Linked DNA regions of Ciceribacter thiooxidans. Each later gene encodes a partner of the first gene's protein in a complex. Links are inferred from orthologs where the notes say so. Each region holds a gene or a part of one and is shown on either strand. Other genes may lie near its edges. The genes, in order: H4I97_RS09735 and dnaN.

The links.
Region 2: the proteins of H4I97_RS09735 (region 1) and dnaN are in contact, whole or in part, in a solved structure (PDB 1OK7), measured with the Escherichia coli proteins. The link is inferred for Ciceribacter thiooxidans from one-to-one orthologs.

The regions. Positions count from the first base shown.
Region 1 is NZ_CP059896.1:2,017,187-2,025,723, reverse strand. The notes cover bases 5,635-8,537. They hold H4I97_RS09735 (DNA polymerase IV), read right to left. Parts: upstream 7,777-8,537; coding sequence 6,493-7,776; downstream 5,635-6,492. Other genes in these bases: H4I97_RS09725 (DUF3572 domain-containing protein), read right to left, coding at 8,451-8,537; H4I97_RS09730 (GNAT family N-acetyltransferase), read left to right, coding at 7,849-8,430; H4I97_RS09740 (L,D-transpeptidase family protein), read right to left, coding at 5,635-6,273. In the rest of the region: H4I97_RS09755 (lipoprotein-releasing ABC transporter permease subunit), read left to right, coding at 1-348; H4I97_RS09750 (ABC transporter ATP-binding protein), read left to right, coding at 363-1,052; dnaE (DNA polymerase III subunit alpha), read left to right, coding at 1,510-4,998; more of H4I97_RS09740, read right to left, coding at 5,029-5,634. UniProt on the Escherichia coli protein: Poorly processive, error-prone DNA polymerase involved in translesion repair and untargeted mutagenesis. Copies undamaged DNA at stalled replication forks, which arise in vivo from mismatched or misaligned primer ends.
Region 2 is NZ_CP059896.1:3,226,802-3,235,429, forward strand. Bases 2,232-5,225 are described here. They hold dnaN (DNA polymerase III subunit beta), read left to right. Parts: upstream 2,232-3,166; coding sequence 3,167-4,285; downstream 4,286-5,225. Other genes in these bases: rsmI (16S rRNA (cytidine(1402)-2'-O)-methyltransferase), read right to left, coding at 2,232-2,935; pmtA (phospholipid N-methyltransferase PmtA), read left to right, coding at 4,425-5,018; H4I97_RS15955 (histidine phosphatase family protein), read left to right, coding at 5,025-5,225. Also shown: sn-glycerol-3-phosphate ABC transporter permease UgpA, read right to left, coding at 1-14; sn-glycerol-3-phosphate ABC transporter substrate-binding protein UgpB, read right to left, coding at 114-1,433; H4I97_RS15935 (YraN family protein), read right to left, coding at 1,653-2,036; more of rsmI, read right to left, coding at 2,033-2,231; more of H4I97_RS15955, read left to right, coding at 5,226-5,615; pyrF (orotidine-5'-phosphate decarboxylase), read left to right, coding at 5,612-6,304; H4I97_RS15965 (right-handed parallel beta-helix repeat-containing protein), read right to left, coding at 6,328-7,314; H4I97_RS15970 (DUF1330 domain-containing protein), read left to right, coding at 7,533-7,820; H4I97_RS15975 (complex I NDUFA9 subunit family protein), read left to right, coding at 7,934-8,628. UniProt on the Escherichia coli protein: Confers DNA tethering and processivity to DNA polymerases and other proteins. Acts as a clamp, forming a ring around DNA (a reaction catalyzed by the clamp-loading complex) which diffuses in an ATP-independent manner freely and bidirectionally along dsDNA.

The DNA.
Region 1 (8,537 bases):
AGCGACATCGCGATCCTGCGCACCATGGGTGCAACCTCCGGCTCGATCATGCGCATCTTCTTCATGACGGGTGCCGCGATCGGCGTCACCGGCACCTTCGCCGGCGTGGCGCTGGGCGTCGTCGTCTGTCTCAACATCGAATCGATCCGCAGCTTCTTCTCCTGGGTGAGCGGCACGGTGCTCTTCGATCCCGAACTCTATTTCCTCAGCCAGCTTCCGGCGGACATGAACGTCGGCGAGACGATGTCCGTCGTCATCATGGCGCTGACGCTCTCCTTCATTGCGACGCTCTTCCCTGCCTGGCGCGCCTCGCGGCTCGACCCCGTGCAAGCCCTCCGATACGAATAAGGATGCCGCTTTCCATGGCCACCGACAAAGTTCTCGCGCTCACCGGGATCGATCGCAATTACGGGCAGGGCGATACGCTTCTGACGATCCTGAAAGGCGCCGACTTCAGCCTCACGGCCGGAGAGACGGTGGCGCTCGTCGCGCCGTCCGGCACGGGCAAGTCGACGCTTCTGCACGTGGCGGGCCTGCTTGAACATCCCGACGCCGGGGAAGTCGTGATCGGTGGCGAGGCCTGTTCGGCACTGTCGGAGGATCGCCGGACGGCCGTGCGGCGCCGCTCGATCGGCTTCGTCTACCAGTTCCACCACCTGCTGCCGGAATTCTCCGCGCTCGAAAACATTATGATGCCGCAGCTCATCGCCGGGCTTTCCATGGCCGAGGCCAAGGAGCGGGCCGCACAACTTCTCGACTATATGCGGATCGGCCATCGCGCCGATCATCGCCCGGCGGAGCTTTCCGGCGGAGAACAGCAGCGGGTGGCGATTGCCCGCGCCGTCGCCAATGCGCCGCTCGTGCTGCTCGCCGACGAGCCGACCGGCAACCTCGATCCGGAGACGGCATCCTACGTTTTCTCCGCCTTGCGCGCTCTGGTCCGCCAGTCGGGGCTCGCAGCGCTGATCGCCACCCACAATCACGAACTGGCCCAGCGCATGGACCGTTGCGTGACGATCGCCGACGGCAAGATCGTCGACTACGCCGTCTGACGACTTCGGGCCGAGATCTGACGAAGGCCCCGGCCGATGCATGTCATGCGGCGCACCGGGCTCTGACGGTTACCACCCTCATCTATCCTGTCTGAACTCTGCGGCGCCGGGCAAAGCGATGCGGCCGACCGCACCGTCTGCTGCGTTTCCTCTATGTTCCAGCGCATTCGCATCGTGAATGGAAGTATATGACCCTTTTTGGGTTGACAAGAGAACAAACACGGAACAAAATAAAAACATAAAGAGTAAGGAGTGAGCCATGACTGATGTTTTCCGTGATGTCGCCGCATTCGCCTCGATCCTCATGTTCCTCACCGGTTTCTCGGTGATCGTCTCCGCGATTTGAGGTTCTCGCACCTATCCTGTAGAGAGTGACCCGTGTCCGGTCGCGAAGGCTGGACTTCCCTGTCGGGGCGACCGAAAATCGCACCGATTCATCGGATGCGGGTAGACGGATATGGGCGAAGCAGTTGGCGAAGGTGTGCACGAGGCAGGGTCGCCGGGTTTTGTGCATTTGCGCCTCCATTCGGCCTATTCGCTGCTCGAAGGCGCATTGCCGCTGAAGAAGATTCTCCGCAAGGCCGCCGCCGACGGCCAGCCGGCGGTCGCCATCACTGACACCAACAATCTCTTCGTCGCGCTCGAGTTTTCGCAATATGCCGTCGGTGACGGGCTGCAACCGATCATCGGCTGCCAGTTGTCGATCGATATGGAGGATGCGCGGGACGATAAACGTTCGTCGCATGCGCCCGCCAGATACCCTGCGATCGTGTTGCTTGCGGCGGATGCCGCCGGCTACGAGCGGCTCGTGGATCTCGTCAGCCGTGCCTACCTCGAAGGAGAGGGGCACCAGGCGGTGCATGTCACCACGTCGTGGCTGGAAGAACGCGGCACGGACGGGCTGATCGCATTGACCGGGGCTTCGGGCGGACCGGTCGATGTCGCCCTTCAGGAAGGGCACGGGGCGCAGGCCGAGGCGCGGCTTTCGACGCTGAAGCGGCTCTTCGGCGACCGGCTTTATGTCGAGTTGCAGCGTCACGGCGACTACGATCGTCGCCACGAGACGAAGATGGTGCAGCTCGCCTATCAGTACGACCTGCCGCTGGTTGCGACCAACGAAGCGTTCTTTCTCACCCGGGAGGACTACGACGCGCATGACGCGCTGATGGCCGTCGCCCACAATGCGATCGTTTCCGACGACAACCGCTTCCGCCTGACGCCCGACCATTATCTGAAGAGCCGGGCCGAGATGCAGGCGCTCTTCGCCGACTTGCCGGAGGCGATCGAGAACACCGTCGAGATCGCCATGCGGTGCTCCTTCGTGCTCAACACGCGCAAACCGATCCTGCCGCGCTTTGCCGGCGTCGGCGCCGATCCGGAGGAGGCGGAGAAAGCCGAGGCGGAGGAATTGCGGCGGCAGGCGGTCGAGGGGCTCGACCGGAGGCTCGCCGCGCTCGGAATGGCGGCGGGCTACGAGGAGAAGGATTACCGCGAACGGCTCGAATTCGAGCTCTCGATCATCGAGCGGATGAAGTTTCCCGGCTACTTCCTGATCGTTTCCGACTTCATCAAGTGGGCGAAGCAGCACGACATTCCCGTCGGTCCGGGCCGCGGTTCGGGCGCGGGCTCGCTGGTCGCCTATGCGCTCACCATCACCGACGTCGACCCCTTGCGCTTCTCGCTGCTCTTCGAACGCTTCCTCAATCCGGAACGCGTGTCGATGCCCGACTTCGACATCGACTTCTGCCAGGACCGGCGCGAAGAGGTGATCCGCTACGTCCAGCAGAAGTACGGCCGTGAGCAGGTGGCGCAGATCATCACCTTCGGTTCGCTGCAGGCGCGTGCGGCCCTGCGCGATGTCGGCCGCGTGCTGGAGATGCCCTACGGCCAGGTCGACAAGATCTGCAAGCTGGTGCCGAACAACCCGGCGAACCCGACGCCGCTTTCCAAGGCGATCGAGGAGGAACCGAAGCTCCGCGAGGAGGCGGAAGCGGAGCCGGTCGTCGCCCGTCTTCTCGACATCGCCCAGAAGATCGAGGGCCTCTACCGCCACGCCTCGACCCACGCCGCCGGTATCGTCATCGGCGACCGCCCGTTGTCGAAGCTGGTGCCGATGTATCGCGATCCGCGTTCCGACATGCCGGTGACCCAGTTCAACATGAAATGGGTCGAGCAGGCGGGGCTGGTCAAGTTCGACTTTCTCGGCCTGAAGACGCTGACGGTGCTGAAGACGGCTGTCGATTTCGTCAAGGAGCAGAGAGGCGTCGACGTCGACCTGGCAGCGATTCCGCTCGACGACAAGCTGACCTACGAAATGCTCTCCCGCGGCGAAACCGTCGGCGTGTTCCAGGTTGAAAGTGCCGGCATGCGCAAGGCGCTGATCGGCATGCGACCGGACTGTATCGAGGACATCATCGCGCTGGTGGCGCTCTACCGTCCGGGTCCGATGGAGAACATCCCGGTCTACAATGCCCGCAAGCATGGCGAGGAGGAAATTGCCTCCATCCACCCGCAGATCGACTACCTGTTGAAGGAGACGCAAGGGGTTATCGTCTACCAGGAACAGGTGATGCAGATCGCCCAGGTCCTGTCGGGCTATTCGCTCGGCGAAGCCGACCTTCTGCGCCGCGCCATGGGCAAGAAGATCAAGGCCGAGATGGACCAGCAGAGCGCCCGCTTCGTCGATGGTGCGATGAAGAACGGCGTGTCCAAGCCTCAGGCCGAGAACATCTTCGAACTCTTGGCCAAGTTCGCCAACTACGGCTTCAACAAGTCACACGCTGCGGCCTACGCGATCGTCTCCTACCAGACGGCCTACATGAAGGCGCATTATCCGGTCGAGTTCCTCGCCGCCACGATGACCTACGATATGGCCAACAGCGAGAAGCTCAACGACTTCCGCCAGGATGCGGGGCGTCTCGGCATCAAGGTCATCCCACCGTCGGTGCAGACCTCGTTCCGCCACTTTCAGACCGGCGATCGCTGCATCTACTATGCGCTCGCTGCGATCAAGGGCGTCGGCGAGTCGGCCGTCGACCACATCGTCGAAGTTCGTGGCGACAAGCCCTTCGAGAGCCTCGAGGATTTCTGTCTGCGCATCGATCCGAAGCAGATCAACCGCCGTGTCTTCGAAAGCCTGATCTGTGCCGGCGCCTTCGATTGCTTCGGCCACGACCGTGCCGAACTGATCGGCGGGCTGGACCGCATTCTCGGCTATGCGCAGCGCGCGCAGGAAAATGCCGTCAGCGGCCAGTCGGACATGTTCGGTGCCGGCGGCGCCTCCGGGCCGGAGAAGATCGCCTTCCCGACGTACACGCCGTGGCTCGCCTCGGAGAAGCTGCACCGCGAATTCCAGGTGCTGGGCTTCTATCTCTCCGCGCATCCGCTCGACACCTATCGCTCGCTCCTCGAAAAGATGCGCGTCCAGACCTTTGCCGATTTTTCCGCCGCGGTGAAGCAGGGCGCGACGGCCGGGCGTCTCGCCGGCACGGTGACGGGGCGTCAGGAACGCAAGACCCGCACCGGCAACAAGATGGGCATCGTCACCTTTTCGGATTCCTCCGGGCAGTTCGAGGCGGTCCTGTTTTCCGAAGGCCTGAACCAGTATCGCGACCTTCTGGAGTCCGGCAAATCCGTGGTGATCACCGTTGCTGCGGAAGAGCGGCCGGAGGGCATCGGGCTCAGGATCCAGACGGCCCAGTCGCTCGAAGAAAAATCGCTGCAGATGCAGAAGGCGCTACGCGTCTATGTTCGCGATTCCGGTCCGCTGAAGGCGGTCGGCGCCCACCTCAACACCAGGGGCGACGGCCTCGTCTCCTTCGTCGTCATCAAGGAAGACGGCCAGCGCGAGATCGAGGTCGAGCTTTCGGAAAAGTACCGCATCTCGCCGGAGATCGCGGCAGCGCTGCGGTCGGCGCCTGGGATCGTCGACGTCGAGCTGGTGTAACCGCTGGTGGATGCCGGCGGGTTGCCCGCGTCAGCCGCGCGGCACCTTGCGGGTCACGGTGATGAAGTCGGTCCCGTCGCCGGTTTCCGGCCCGATCCCCGAATCCGAAATGGTGATCGAGCTGCCTTCCCCGAGCATGGGCTCGATCTTCCGGCGCACGGCATCCGGGATGGAGATGCGGTCGAGCGCCTGCGCAAGCGTCGGCGCGGTCTCGCCGGCCGTCGGCGCTTCGATGCCGAGGCGCTTCATCGTCGCGTTGGAGAGGTTGTTCTCCAGCGTGACGCCGCGCCATTCGGCGCTGCCGGCGAGCATGTCGACATGCGTCGCCTCGACGAAATGGGTGCCGAGCGGCTTCTGCGGATCGGCAATCGCGATTGCAGCCTCGAAGACGGGCTTGAACTTCTGCCGCACCATGATCTGACCGAGCGGCGGCTCGCCCTTGCCGGCGCTCGCATAGAGCTGCGCCAGAAATTCGGGCGTCAGGATTTCACCTTTGGTTGCGAGCCCCTTCCACCGCTTGTAGCCGTTGACGGCCGAGATGGTCTGGCGGCCGAGATAGCCGTCGATGATGCCGGCGTCGAAACCGAGATCGGTGAGCATCGCCTGCACGTCCATCAGGGTCTCGCGCTGACCGCGTCTTGTGATCAGAATGCGCACGGGCGGAATGTCGGCGAAGGCCTCGGCCGACTGGACCGGGCTCGTCGCTTCCTTTTCGACCATCGCGACCTGAACCGGCTTCCGTCCCGCCTCGATGGTGGACGGCCGCAGTTCTGCATCCGAGAGGAGCTGTCCTTCGGCGACCGGCTGCCGCGGCTGAAAGAGTGCCGCATGGCGCACAGGTGCCGGAACGACCGGTTCGTCGGTGATGATGACGTGGGCGCCGCGCTCGGTCATCTGATAGAGCGCTTTGGCGAAGGCGCGCGGCAGGCGGACGCAGCCGTGGGACGCCGGATAGCTTGGCACGCTGTTCGATTCGTGCAGCGCCACGCCTGACCATGTGAGCCGCTGCATCCAGGGCATCGGCGCGTTCGAATAGAGATTGGACTCGTGATACTTGCGCTTCTCGAGGATGGAGAAGATTCCCGACGGCGTGGAGTGGCCCGGCTTGCCGGTCGAGACGCGGGAGGTGGCGACGACCTGGTCGCCATCATAGACCGTCAGGCTCTGCTCGGCCTTCGAAACATAGATTTGCAGCGCGCCGCCGTCTCCGGCGAAGCTCTGAGAGGCAAGCGCTGTCGCGGAAAGCAGACACGCGACGTGCAGGAACTTCAGCATGCTATTATCGTCCTCAACGCAAAACTGACCGGGCGAGTGCTTGTGCTGGTCGTTAAAATATCGCGCGAAGTTTAAGGAAGGTTTTCTCGGGCAAGCACTGCAATCACGAGTCGGTGTATCGCTGCATTTGCGCGACGTGACCTTCTTGCCGTGGGTGCGACAGCATCACCATCACAGACGGACGGCAAACCACTTCAAGATCGGACCGTCGTCCGAGCGCTATTTCCGCCGCCCGAAGGTGTAGCCGGTCTCCACCGTCGACTTGCCGAACTTGTCGCGCAGCTTGTCCATCGCGGCTTCAGCGGCGGCGCGTCGGCCGGCCTGCTGGTCGACCAGATCCGGCGGATCGGCGACCGAGGCTTCCTTGAGGTCGGTCACGCCGATCCCGATCAGCCGGAAACGCGTACCGTCAGCCTCCTTTTCCATGAGCGCCAGCCCGGTACGGAAGATGCGGTCGGCAAGCTGCGTCGGGTCCTCTAGGCGACGGTTGCGCGTCCGTCCCTTGAAATCCGCCGTCTTGAGCTTCAGGACGACGGTTTGCCCCGAAATCCCGTGCTTCTTCAGCCGCCAGGCGACCTTTTCCGACAGAGCCCGCAGGTGGATGATGAGATCCTCCCGGCGGCTGATGTCTTCGAAGAAGGTCGTCTCGGCGGAAACGCTCTTCGCCGCTTCGTTCGGGTGGACGTCGCGATCGTCGATCCCGCGGGAAAGACGGTAGAGCCGCTGGCCGATCGAGCCGTAACGGCGCATGAGATCGGCTTCCTCCATGGTCTGCAGCTGCCCGACGGTACGGATGCCGTCGCTTTCGAGCGTCGCCGCAAACGCCTTTCCGACGCCCCAGATCGTCGTCACCGGGCGCGGGGCGAGAAAATCCAGCGCCTCTGCCTCGCCGATCACCGAAAAGCCGCGCGGCTTCTGCAGGTCGGAGGCGACCTTCGCCAGAAACTTGCAGTAGGAAAGGCCGACGGAGACCGTGATGCCGATTTCCTGTTCGACGCGGCGGGCGAAGCGTGCGAGCACGCGTGCCGGCGGATCATGGTGCAGCCGATCGGTGCCGGAAAGCTCGAGGAACGCCTCGTCGATCGAGAGTGGCTGCACGAGTGGCGTCAGTTCCTCCATCATCGCCCGCACCTCGCGTCCGACGCGTACGTATTTCTGCATGTCCGGCTTGATGACGACGGCGTCGGGGCAGGCCTCCAGCGCCTTGAACATGGGCATCGCGGAGCGGACGCCGTGAATGCGGGCGATGTAGCAGGCGGTCGAGACCACACCACGCTTGCCGCCACCGACGATCACCGGCTTGTCGGCGAGTTCCGGATTGTCCCTCTTCTCGATCGAGGCGTAGAAGGCGTCACAATCGATGTGGGCAAGCGTGAGCCCGTAGAGTTCCGTATGATAGACGAGCCGGGGACTGCCGCAGCTGCTGCAGCGACGGTTGCCTTGCGGCTGGCCTCTGAGGCAGTCGCGGCAGAAGGCTGGATACGCGGTCAGGTCGGTTGTCATCGCTGGAACAAATGTTGAACATTCGCACGCTTAGCGTTACTCTTGCTCGACTCGGGTGGCAAGGGAAATGCGATGAACGACGGATTTCATGCCCAGCCTCTCTCGGCCGACCGCTGGGGCGACTTCGAAGCCGTGATGGGCCCGCGCGGCGCCTGCTACGACTGCTGGTGTACCTATTTCCGGCTGGTGCCTGCCGAGCGCAAGAGCTTCACCGGCAGCGAAAAGAAGGATTTCATGCGTCAGCGCGTGAACGAGGGACCGCCTCCCGGCCTCATCGGCTACCTCGGCGAGCGGCCCGTCGGTTGGGTGCAGGTGGGCCCTCGCGCCGATGTGCCGAACTGGAATTCGCCGCGTACCGTATCACGGCCGCTCGAGGAGGCGGATGCCGGCGACCCGGCAGTATGGGCGGTGAGCTGCTTCTTCATCGTGTCGAAGGAGCGCGGCAAGGGATTGAGCCATCGGATGCTCGACGCTGCCGTCGCCCATGCCCGCACCGCCGGCGCGCGCGTCATCGACGCCTGTCCGATCGAACGGACGAAACAATCGAAGTCAGTCGGGCTTTATGTCGGATCGAGACGAATTTTCGAAGCGGCCGGATTTTCCGAAGTCGCGTCGAGAAAGGAGGGCAGGCCCCTGGTGCGTCTGGTGCTCTGAGTCGCGAGACCAGTGCCGCCTCAATATTCGCCCGAATCAAGTCCCGGGCCGGAATAATGCCGCCAGGCCTTCACGACCGTCTCCGGTGCGATGCCGGAGGCGTCACA
Region 2 (8,628 bases), 1.2 Mb from region 1 along the record:
CGCTTGGTCTGCATGGCGGCATCCGACGGATGGGGCTTTCAGGGGCCACGGAGGGCCTGCCGGGTCACCGACCCGGCAGGCCCTCCGACGAGCTCGGATTTGCTTCGGGAACTTTACTGGTTGGCCGCCGCAAAGTCGCTTATGAGCTTGTTCCCGCGCTCCACCACTGCGTCGAGCGCTCCTTGAGCGTCCTTCTTGCCGGACAACAGCGCCTCGAACTCCTCATCGATGATCGTTCGAATCTGCACGTAGTTGCCGAAGCGAAGGCCCTTTGAGTTCTCCGTCGGCGGATTCAATGTCATCTGCTTGATCGCAACGTCGGAACCCGGGTTCTTCTCATAGTAACCCTGCTGCTGACCGAGGTCGTAGGCGGCTTGAGTGATTGGCAGATAACCCGAGAACTGGTGCCAATTGGCCTGAACCTCCGGCGAGGACAGGTAATGGAAGAAGTCGGCCGCACCCTTGTATTCAGCGTCGTCGTGTCCCTGCAGGACCCAGAGGGTTGCCCCACCGATGATGGAGTTTTGCGGCGCACCGTCAACGTCAGAATAGTAAGGCAGCATTCCGAAGCCGACTTCAAAATCCTTTGCGTTGTTCATGACGGCGGCGCGAGCGGCCGACGAATTCATATACATTGCGCATTCCTGCGCGTAGAATTTCGGCGGAGCGTCATCACCGCCGACAGGGCCGCCATACTGGAAGACGCCTTCGTCCTGCCATTTCTTCAAATTCGACCAGTGCTTGACCTGGACCGGGCCGTTGACGGTAAGCTTGGGATCGATACCGCCGAAACCGTTCTCCAGCGTGCCGATCGGTTGATTGTGCCAAGCGGAAAAGTTCTCGAGCTGTACCCAGGAAATCCAGCCCGACGTAAAGCCGCACTTGGCAGCGCCCGATTCCATGATCTTCTTGGAATAGGCTTCCACATCCTGCCAAGTCTTCGGCGGCGTTTCAGGGTCGAGCCCCGCCTTCTTGAAGACGTTCTTGTTGTAATAGAGAATCGGTGTCGATGAATTGAACGGCATCGAAAGCATATTGCCGTCCGTGTCCGTGTAATAGCCGACGACGGCCGAGAGAAAGCCCTTCGGATCGAATTCGGTTCCGGTATCCGCCATCAACTTGTAGACGGGGTAGACGGCGCCCTTGGCGGCCATCATCGTGCCCGTGCCGACTTCGAACACCTGGACGATGTCCGGCTGTTGCTTGGCACGGAAAGCGGCGATCGCCGCCGTCATGGTTTCGGTGTAGTTGCCCTTGTAGGTCGGCACGACCTCATACGCGTCCTGCGATTTGTTGTAGTTGGCAACGATCTCTTCGAGTTTCTTGCCGAGTTCACCGCTCATGGCGTGCCACCAGGTGATCTGGGTCTTGGCAAAGGATGTAGAGGCCGACAGGCTAAGTGCCAGCGCGGCAAAAGCAACTTTCTTTATCATGGGTTCCTCTCCTCCTCAGAAGAGTTGAGACTTTAGAGACATCGAATAGGCCGTCAAGGCAGAAATTTTCGCTTCGACGTTCGTTCGGCGATCGGAGTGTTTCGGTTCGCTTTCGCTTCTCTAATGAGGTGGGATGAACGGTAAGTGACGGTTCGATGACGGCGAAGTGACCGTTCAACAACACTTTTGTGACAGTTCCGTCACTTCCGCGTAGCGTGTCTAGAACGCATTTTGAAAGTGCCTCGGCAGCCGCCAAGGCAAAACGGCAATGATGTCATAGCGGCAGGAGAGGCTGGAAAAATCCGGTTGCCGCGAGAGCCAGACGTCGCTCGCCGCGTGAATGCGCTTCTGGGTGTGAAAGCTTACGGCGTCGACCGCGCTACGTTCCAGTCGCCGGGCCTTGACCTCCACGAACACGGCAAGCGTGCCCCTACGTGCGATGATGTCGATCTCTCCGGCGCGGGTGCGGTAGCGCAGGGCGACAATGCGGTACCCTTTCAGAAGGAGAAAAAGCGCGGCAACGTACTCGGACAAACGCCCGCGTCGTTCTGCCCTGAGGCGCCGGCCGTCGGGTTTTCTCTCCTGCGGCCGGCCGTTGCTCATCCCTCGTCCTTGAGTTCGAGGATTCGCTGGTAGAGATCTTTGCGGGGCAGACCCGTCTGCCTTGCCGCCTCGGTTGCGACCTTGCCGGCGGGGAGGTCGGCAGCAAGGCGCTTCAGGAGCGTGTCGACGTCGTCCTGGGCCGGCGCCTCGGGGGGAGCAGGCGGACCGATCACCAGCACGATTTCGCCCTTCACAGCGCGATCATCGTAGTGATCCGCGAGCTCGGCAAGGGTACCTCGCCGGAATTCCTCGAAGGTCTTGGTCAGTTCGCGGCACACGCAAGCTTGCCTGCCGACACCGAGCACATCCGCAGCGGCGGCCAGCGTGTCGCCGATGCGATGTGGCGACTCGAAGAACAAAAGAGTGCCGGGAACCTCCCGCACCTCCTCCAGCCGATCCCGTCGCGCCTTGTCCTTCGTGGGCAGAAACCCTGCGAAAAAGAAGGCGTCGTTCGGCAGGCCGGAGCCGACGAGGGCCGCGAGCGGCGCCGAAGGTCCGGGGATCGGCACCACGCGGCAGCCAGCATCGATCGCTATGCGTCCCAGACGATAGCCCGGATCGGAGACCAGCGGCGTGCCGGCATCGGAGACCAGCGCCACGGATTTTCCTTCCGCCAAGGCGGCGAGCAATTTCGGGCCCGCCACCTCTGCATTGTGTTCATGGTAGGCGGTCGGCCGGTTGTGGATACCGTAGCGATCCAGCAGAACGCGGGTCACGCGCGTATCCTCGCAGGCGAGCACGTCAGCCCCGGCAAGCACCTCAAGCGCCCGCAGCGTAATGTCGCCGAGGTTGCCGATCGGCGTCGCGACGAGATAGAGCGCAGGCTCGAGCGGCCGGGCGGAGATCACGGCATCATAGAGGCGATAGGTCTTCGGGGAAGCCGCGGCGTCCTTCCGGATGTCTGTCACGATGGGCGTCCTTTCAGGGATGACAGGGCCTTTATGGTTCAGCATCGACCTTTGAACAAGATACAATGCCCATTCGCTCTGCCCGCGCGTGATGGCTCTTGCAATCGACCGCCTTTTGCTGCCATTTTGCGCGTCCACATTCTCCCGCCGACGAACAGCGCGGCGTCATATTGCGGCCATCCCAGCTCCCCGGATGGCGACAGGTCGAAAGCGGTAAAGTCCATGCGTATCACTCTTGAACGGTCCAACCTTCTCAAATCGCTGAACCATGTTCACCGCGTGGTCGAACGTCGCAACACGATCCCGATCCTGTCGAACGTGTTGCTGCGTGCGGAAGGCGCCAGCCTCGACATGAAAGCGACCGACCTGGACCTCGAGATCACCGAGGCGACGCCCGCCATGGTCGAGCAGGCCGGCGCAACGACCGTACCAGCCCACCTTCTTTACGAGATCGTCCGCAAGCTGCCGGACGGCGCCGAAGTCCTGCTGGCAACGACGCCGGACGGCGTCTCGATGACGGTCGCCTCCGGCCGTTCCAAGTTTTCGCTGCAGTGCCTGCCGGAGTCCGATTTCCCCGATCTCACCGCCGGCACCTTCACCCATGCCTTCAAGCTGAAGGCCTCCGATCTCAAGATGTTGATTGATCGCACCCAATTTGCGATCTCGACGGAGGAGACTCGATACTACCTGAACGGCATCTTCCTGCACACGATCGAGAGTGCAGGTGCGTTGAAGCTTCGCGCCGTTGCGACTGACGGGCACCGGCTGGCTCGCGCCGATGTCGAGGCCCCGTCCGGTTCGGAGGGAATGCCGGGGATCATCATCCCGCGCAAGACGGTCGGCGAACTGCAGAAGCTGGTCGACAATCCGGATCTTGTCGTTACCATCGAAGTGTCGGACGCGAAAATCCGCTTCACCATCGGCTCCATTGTCATGACCTCGAAGCTGATCGACGGCACCTTCCCGGACTATCAGAGAGTCATTCCGACAGCGAACGACAAGGAAATGCGTGTCGATTGCCAAACCTTCGCCCAGGCAGTCGACCGCGTGTCGACCATTTCGTCCGAACGTGGGCGTGCCGTGAAACTAGCGCTCTCCGACGGTCATCTGATGCTGACCGTCAACAATCCCGACTCCGGCAGCGCGACGGAAGAGGTGGCCGTCGGCTACGAGAACGATTCGATGGAAATCGGCTTCAATGCCAAGTACCTGCTGGACATTACCGCACAGCTTTCCGGTGACGATGCGATCTTCATGCTCGCGGATGCCGGCTCGCCGACTCTCATTCGCGACACTGCCGGCGACGACGCGCTCTACGTGCTGATGCCGATGCGGGTGTGACGGAGCGGCTCGATCGATTCCATTGGATTTCTGCTCTATGTGCGCCATTTAGCCTTGTTTTTGCGACAAAGCGGCGCAACATAGCCCGAGTGTGGCCGCTGCGGTTCTTGCATAATCGGTCTCTGGTGAGGGTTAAGACATGGTACGACGTCTGAAGGAACGGTTCGAAAAGAAGTTCGACGAGGAGATCCGGTTCTTCAAGGGCATGATGCAAGGGCCGAAGCTGGTCGGCGCGATCGTCCCGACCTCCTCGATCACTGCAAAGAAGATGGCGAGCATCATCAATCCGAATTCCGGGTTGCCGGTCCTGGAACTCGGTCCCGGTACGGGGGTCATCACCAAGGCGATCCTCGCCCGTGGCGTACCGGCGGAAAAGCTGGTCTCCGTCGAATACTCCGAAGACTTTTGCAGTCATCTCACGATGACCTATCCGGGCGTGAACTTCATCCACGGCGATGCCTTCGATCTCGACCGCACACTCGGCGCGCTCGCGGGCCAGAAGTTCGATTCCGTCATCTCCGCCGTTCCGCTCTTGAACTTTCCAATGCAGGACCGGATCCGGCTGCTGGAGAGCCTCCTCGACCGCCTGCCGCCCGGCCGTCCGGTTGTGCAGATCTCTTACGGCCCGGTGTCGCCCATTATTGCGAAGCCTCATAGCTACCATATCCAGCACTTCGATTTCGTGGTCCGCAATATTCCGCCGGCACAACTCTGGATCTATCGCCGGGCCTAACCGGCGATGTTCGCGCTTTACATCACCCATCCGCAGGTCCGGATCGATCCCGACATACCCGTTCCGCAATGGGGACTTTCCAACGTTGGCGTGAATCGAGCTCGAGCCGCTTCCGCCTTGCCGTGGGTACGCCGACTCAGGCGCATCGTCTCAAGTGCCGAAATCAAGGCCATGGAGACAGCGGCGATTCTCGCTGAGGCGGCGGGTATCGACTACGAGACCGTCGACGCCATGCATGAGAACGACCGGTCCGCGACAGGATTCCTCTCGCCGTCAGAATTTGAGAAGGCGGCCGACTGGTTCTTCGCCCATCCTGCCGAGAGCTTCAGGGGATGGGAAAAGGCGATCGACGCCCAACGACGGATCGTCCGCGCCGTGGAAGCCGTCCTCGCCGGCCATGATCCCGCAAAACCCATCGCCTTTGTTGGCCACGGCGGCGTCGGAACTCTCTTGGGATGCCGTCTTGCCGGCGTTCGCATTTCCCGCAGCAAGGACCAACCCGGAGGCGGCGGCAATCTGTTCGCCTTCTCCCTTGCAGATCGCCGCGTCACGTGCGACTGGACGCCAATGGAAACTTGGCCGGGAGTGAACCCTTGACCGCACGGGAACGCCTTATCGTCGGGCTCGACGTACCGACACTGCGTGAAGCCGAAACGATCGTCGACACGCTTTCGGACGACATTCTCTTCTACAAGATCGGTTACCAGCTGGCCTTCGCCGGCGGACTCGAGTTCGCCCGCGACCTCGCCGCATCGGGCAAGAAGATCTTTCTCGACATGAAGCTGCTCGACATCGACAACACGGTCGCTTCGGGCGTCGAGAACATTGCGAAGATGGGGATGTCGATGCTGACGCTCCACGCCTATCCGAAGGCGATGCGTGCGGCGGTCGAGGCCGCCAAAGGCTCCGGCCTCTGCCTGCTCGGAGTGACCGTGCTGACGTCCATGGACGAAGGCGATCTCATCGAGGCGGGCTACGAATACGATCCGCACACGCTCGTCCTTCGCAGGGCCGAGCAGGCACGTGCAGCGGGCATGGGCGGCATTGTCTGCTCGGCCGAGGAAGCGGCGGCAGTTCGCAAGATCATCGGTCCCGACATGGCGCTCGTCACACCGGGCATCCGTCCGGCCGGTGCCGAAAAAGGTGACCAGAAGCGGGTCATGACACCCTCCGCCGCGCTCAAGGCGGGCTCCAGCCACCTCGTCGTCGCCCGTCCGATCGTCAAGGCGCCGGATCCGAAGGAGGCGGCACGCGCCATCCTCGCCGAGATGGCCGAGGTCCTCTGACCTCGGCATCAATTCGGACGCCGCTATTTTCGCTCGGTGTCGAGCACCATGGGGGATATGGCGCCTTCGAAGCGGTTTCCGGCGAGAACGTTATCGATCGCCCGATCACGTGGATCGAGGCTGCTGCCGAAGGGATATCTCGGGTCGATTTTGCAGTACCATTTCCCCACATCGCGGTGATTGAGCCAGATCGCGGGATAGGCAACGATGCTCGAACGGTACACGAAGCGATTGTCGACGATCTGATTGGACCTGGGCTCCTGATGGCGAATGGTTCCCCCTTCGCCGCAGTTGCGATAGACGAAAATACCGCCTTTCTCGGCGTTCTTGAACTCATTTCCGGAGATGACGTTTCGCGCTGAACCATCGACCGCGATCACTTCACGGTCGGCTTTGACGGAGAAGCGATTGTCGGCAATGACGTTTTCGGCCGATTCCGCATCCAGATAGATGACGGTCTTCGCCGATTTTCCGCGTATGGTGGAGTTCGTCAGCGATGACTTCGTTACCCCCGGGCCGAAATAAAGGGGGATCGTGCCGACTGCCTCAATCGAAACGTTCTTCAGGTCAATGCCGGAGGGGGCGTTTCGCTGCGCATTCGTGGTGTGGTCCCGATTGAGTGACGATTTTCGAACTTCCTCGGCTTCCCCGTTAGCACCGAGACCCGTCAGGCGTATGTTTCCGATGATCTTGCAGTTTGTGATCCGGATGTTTCGCGGGACGCTCCAGCCGGAACTACCGGGCAATTTTTGAGATCTTACGAGAACGGTCGGCGCGCTTACGCCGTATTTCATTTTGGCACTGCCGAGTGTCGCACCGCGACAATCGAGGCTGACACCCGACGCTGCCTCACCGGCAAACACCAGTTTCCGGGTAATCACGTCTTTCGGCCTCAGTTGAAGATCGCAATCCACCGTGATCCGATCATCCTTGCCGTGGGGCGCGCTTCTCAGCTTTTCGTAGAAGGTCGCATCGCACATCTTCGCCTGCGCGTCGGACGACCATCCCAAGCTGAAAATCACCGTTGTGGCCGAAATCACAATGAGAGCAGGAAAGGCCGTGCGACCGGACGCTCCCAACCGGGACCATGGCTTCAATGTCGTCTCCCTCTGCGGATGTGATCTGATTCAGAAACATACGGGCCCGCACCTTAGCCCGAAATGAACAAACTTGACCCTTCCGGCGAATTCACTCAAAACCGCCTGGACAGACCAGACAGGAGGACAGGATGGCCAAAGGTTACTGGATTGCCCGCGTCGATATCCGCGATCCGGAGCGTTACAAGGACTATGTCGCCGCGGCGAAACTGGCCTTCGAGAAGTACGGCGCCACGTTCCTTGCCCGCGGCGGCGCGTTCACCGAGCTCGAGGGGAAGGCCCGCGCACGCAACGTGGTCATCGAATTCCCCTCCCATCAGGCTGCCGTCGACTGCTACAATTCACCGGAATACCAGATCGCGGCAAAGATCCGCCAGGAAGTCGCGGATGCCGAGATGGTTGTCGTGGAAGGCGTCTGAAGCACCGATCCACACGGCCCTCTGCGGCGCGATGGCACTTCACGTCGCGAGATGATTCGTCTAATAGACAGCTTCAAGCCAAACTGCCCACTTCTCTCCGAGGGAGCCTGCCAATGACCCTGTCCAATCTTCCGCCGCTCGTAACCGTGTTTGGTGGATCGGGTTTTGTCGGCCGGCACATCGTGCGCGCACTCGCCCGCCGCGGTTACCGCATCCGTGTCGCGGTCCGCAGACCGGATCTCGCAGGCTTCCTGCTGCCGCTCGGCAATGTCGGTCAGATCTCGCTCGTCCAGGCAAACCTGCGCTACCGCGCTTCGGTCGACAAGGCGGCCGAGGGCGCTGACCATATCGTCAACTCCGTGGGCATCCTTTTCGAGAGCGGACGCAACCGCTTCGACTCCGTCCAGGACTTCGGCGCCCGCGCCGTGGCGGAAGCTGCCCGCAATGCCGGCGCGAGCCTCACCCATGTTTCGGCGATCGGCGCCGACCTGAACTCGGAATCGCAGTATGCCGTCACCAAAGGCAAGGCGGAGGCCGCGATCCTCTCGATCAAGCCCGACGCCGTGATCATGCGGCCGTCGATCATCTTCGGACCCGAGGACAGTTTCTTCAACAAGTTCGCCGCCATGGCCCGCAAAGCACCGCTCCTGCCGCTGATCGGCGGCGGCAAGACGAGGTTCCAGCCGGTGCATGTCGGCGATGTCGCAGAGGCAGTTGCGCGCTCCGTCGATGGCAAGCTCAGCCGAGGCACGATCTACGAACTCGGCGGACGCGAGGTCCTATCCTTCCGCGAATGCATGGAGGTCAT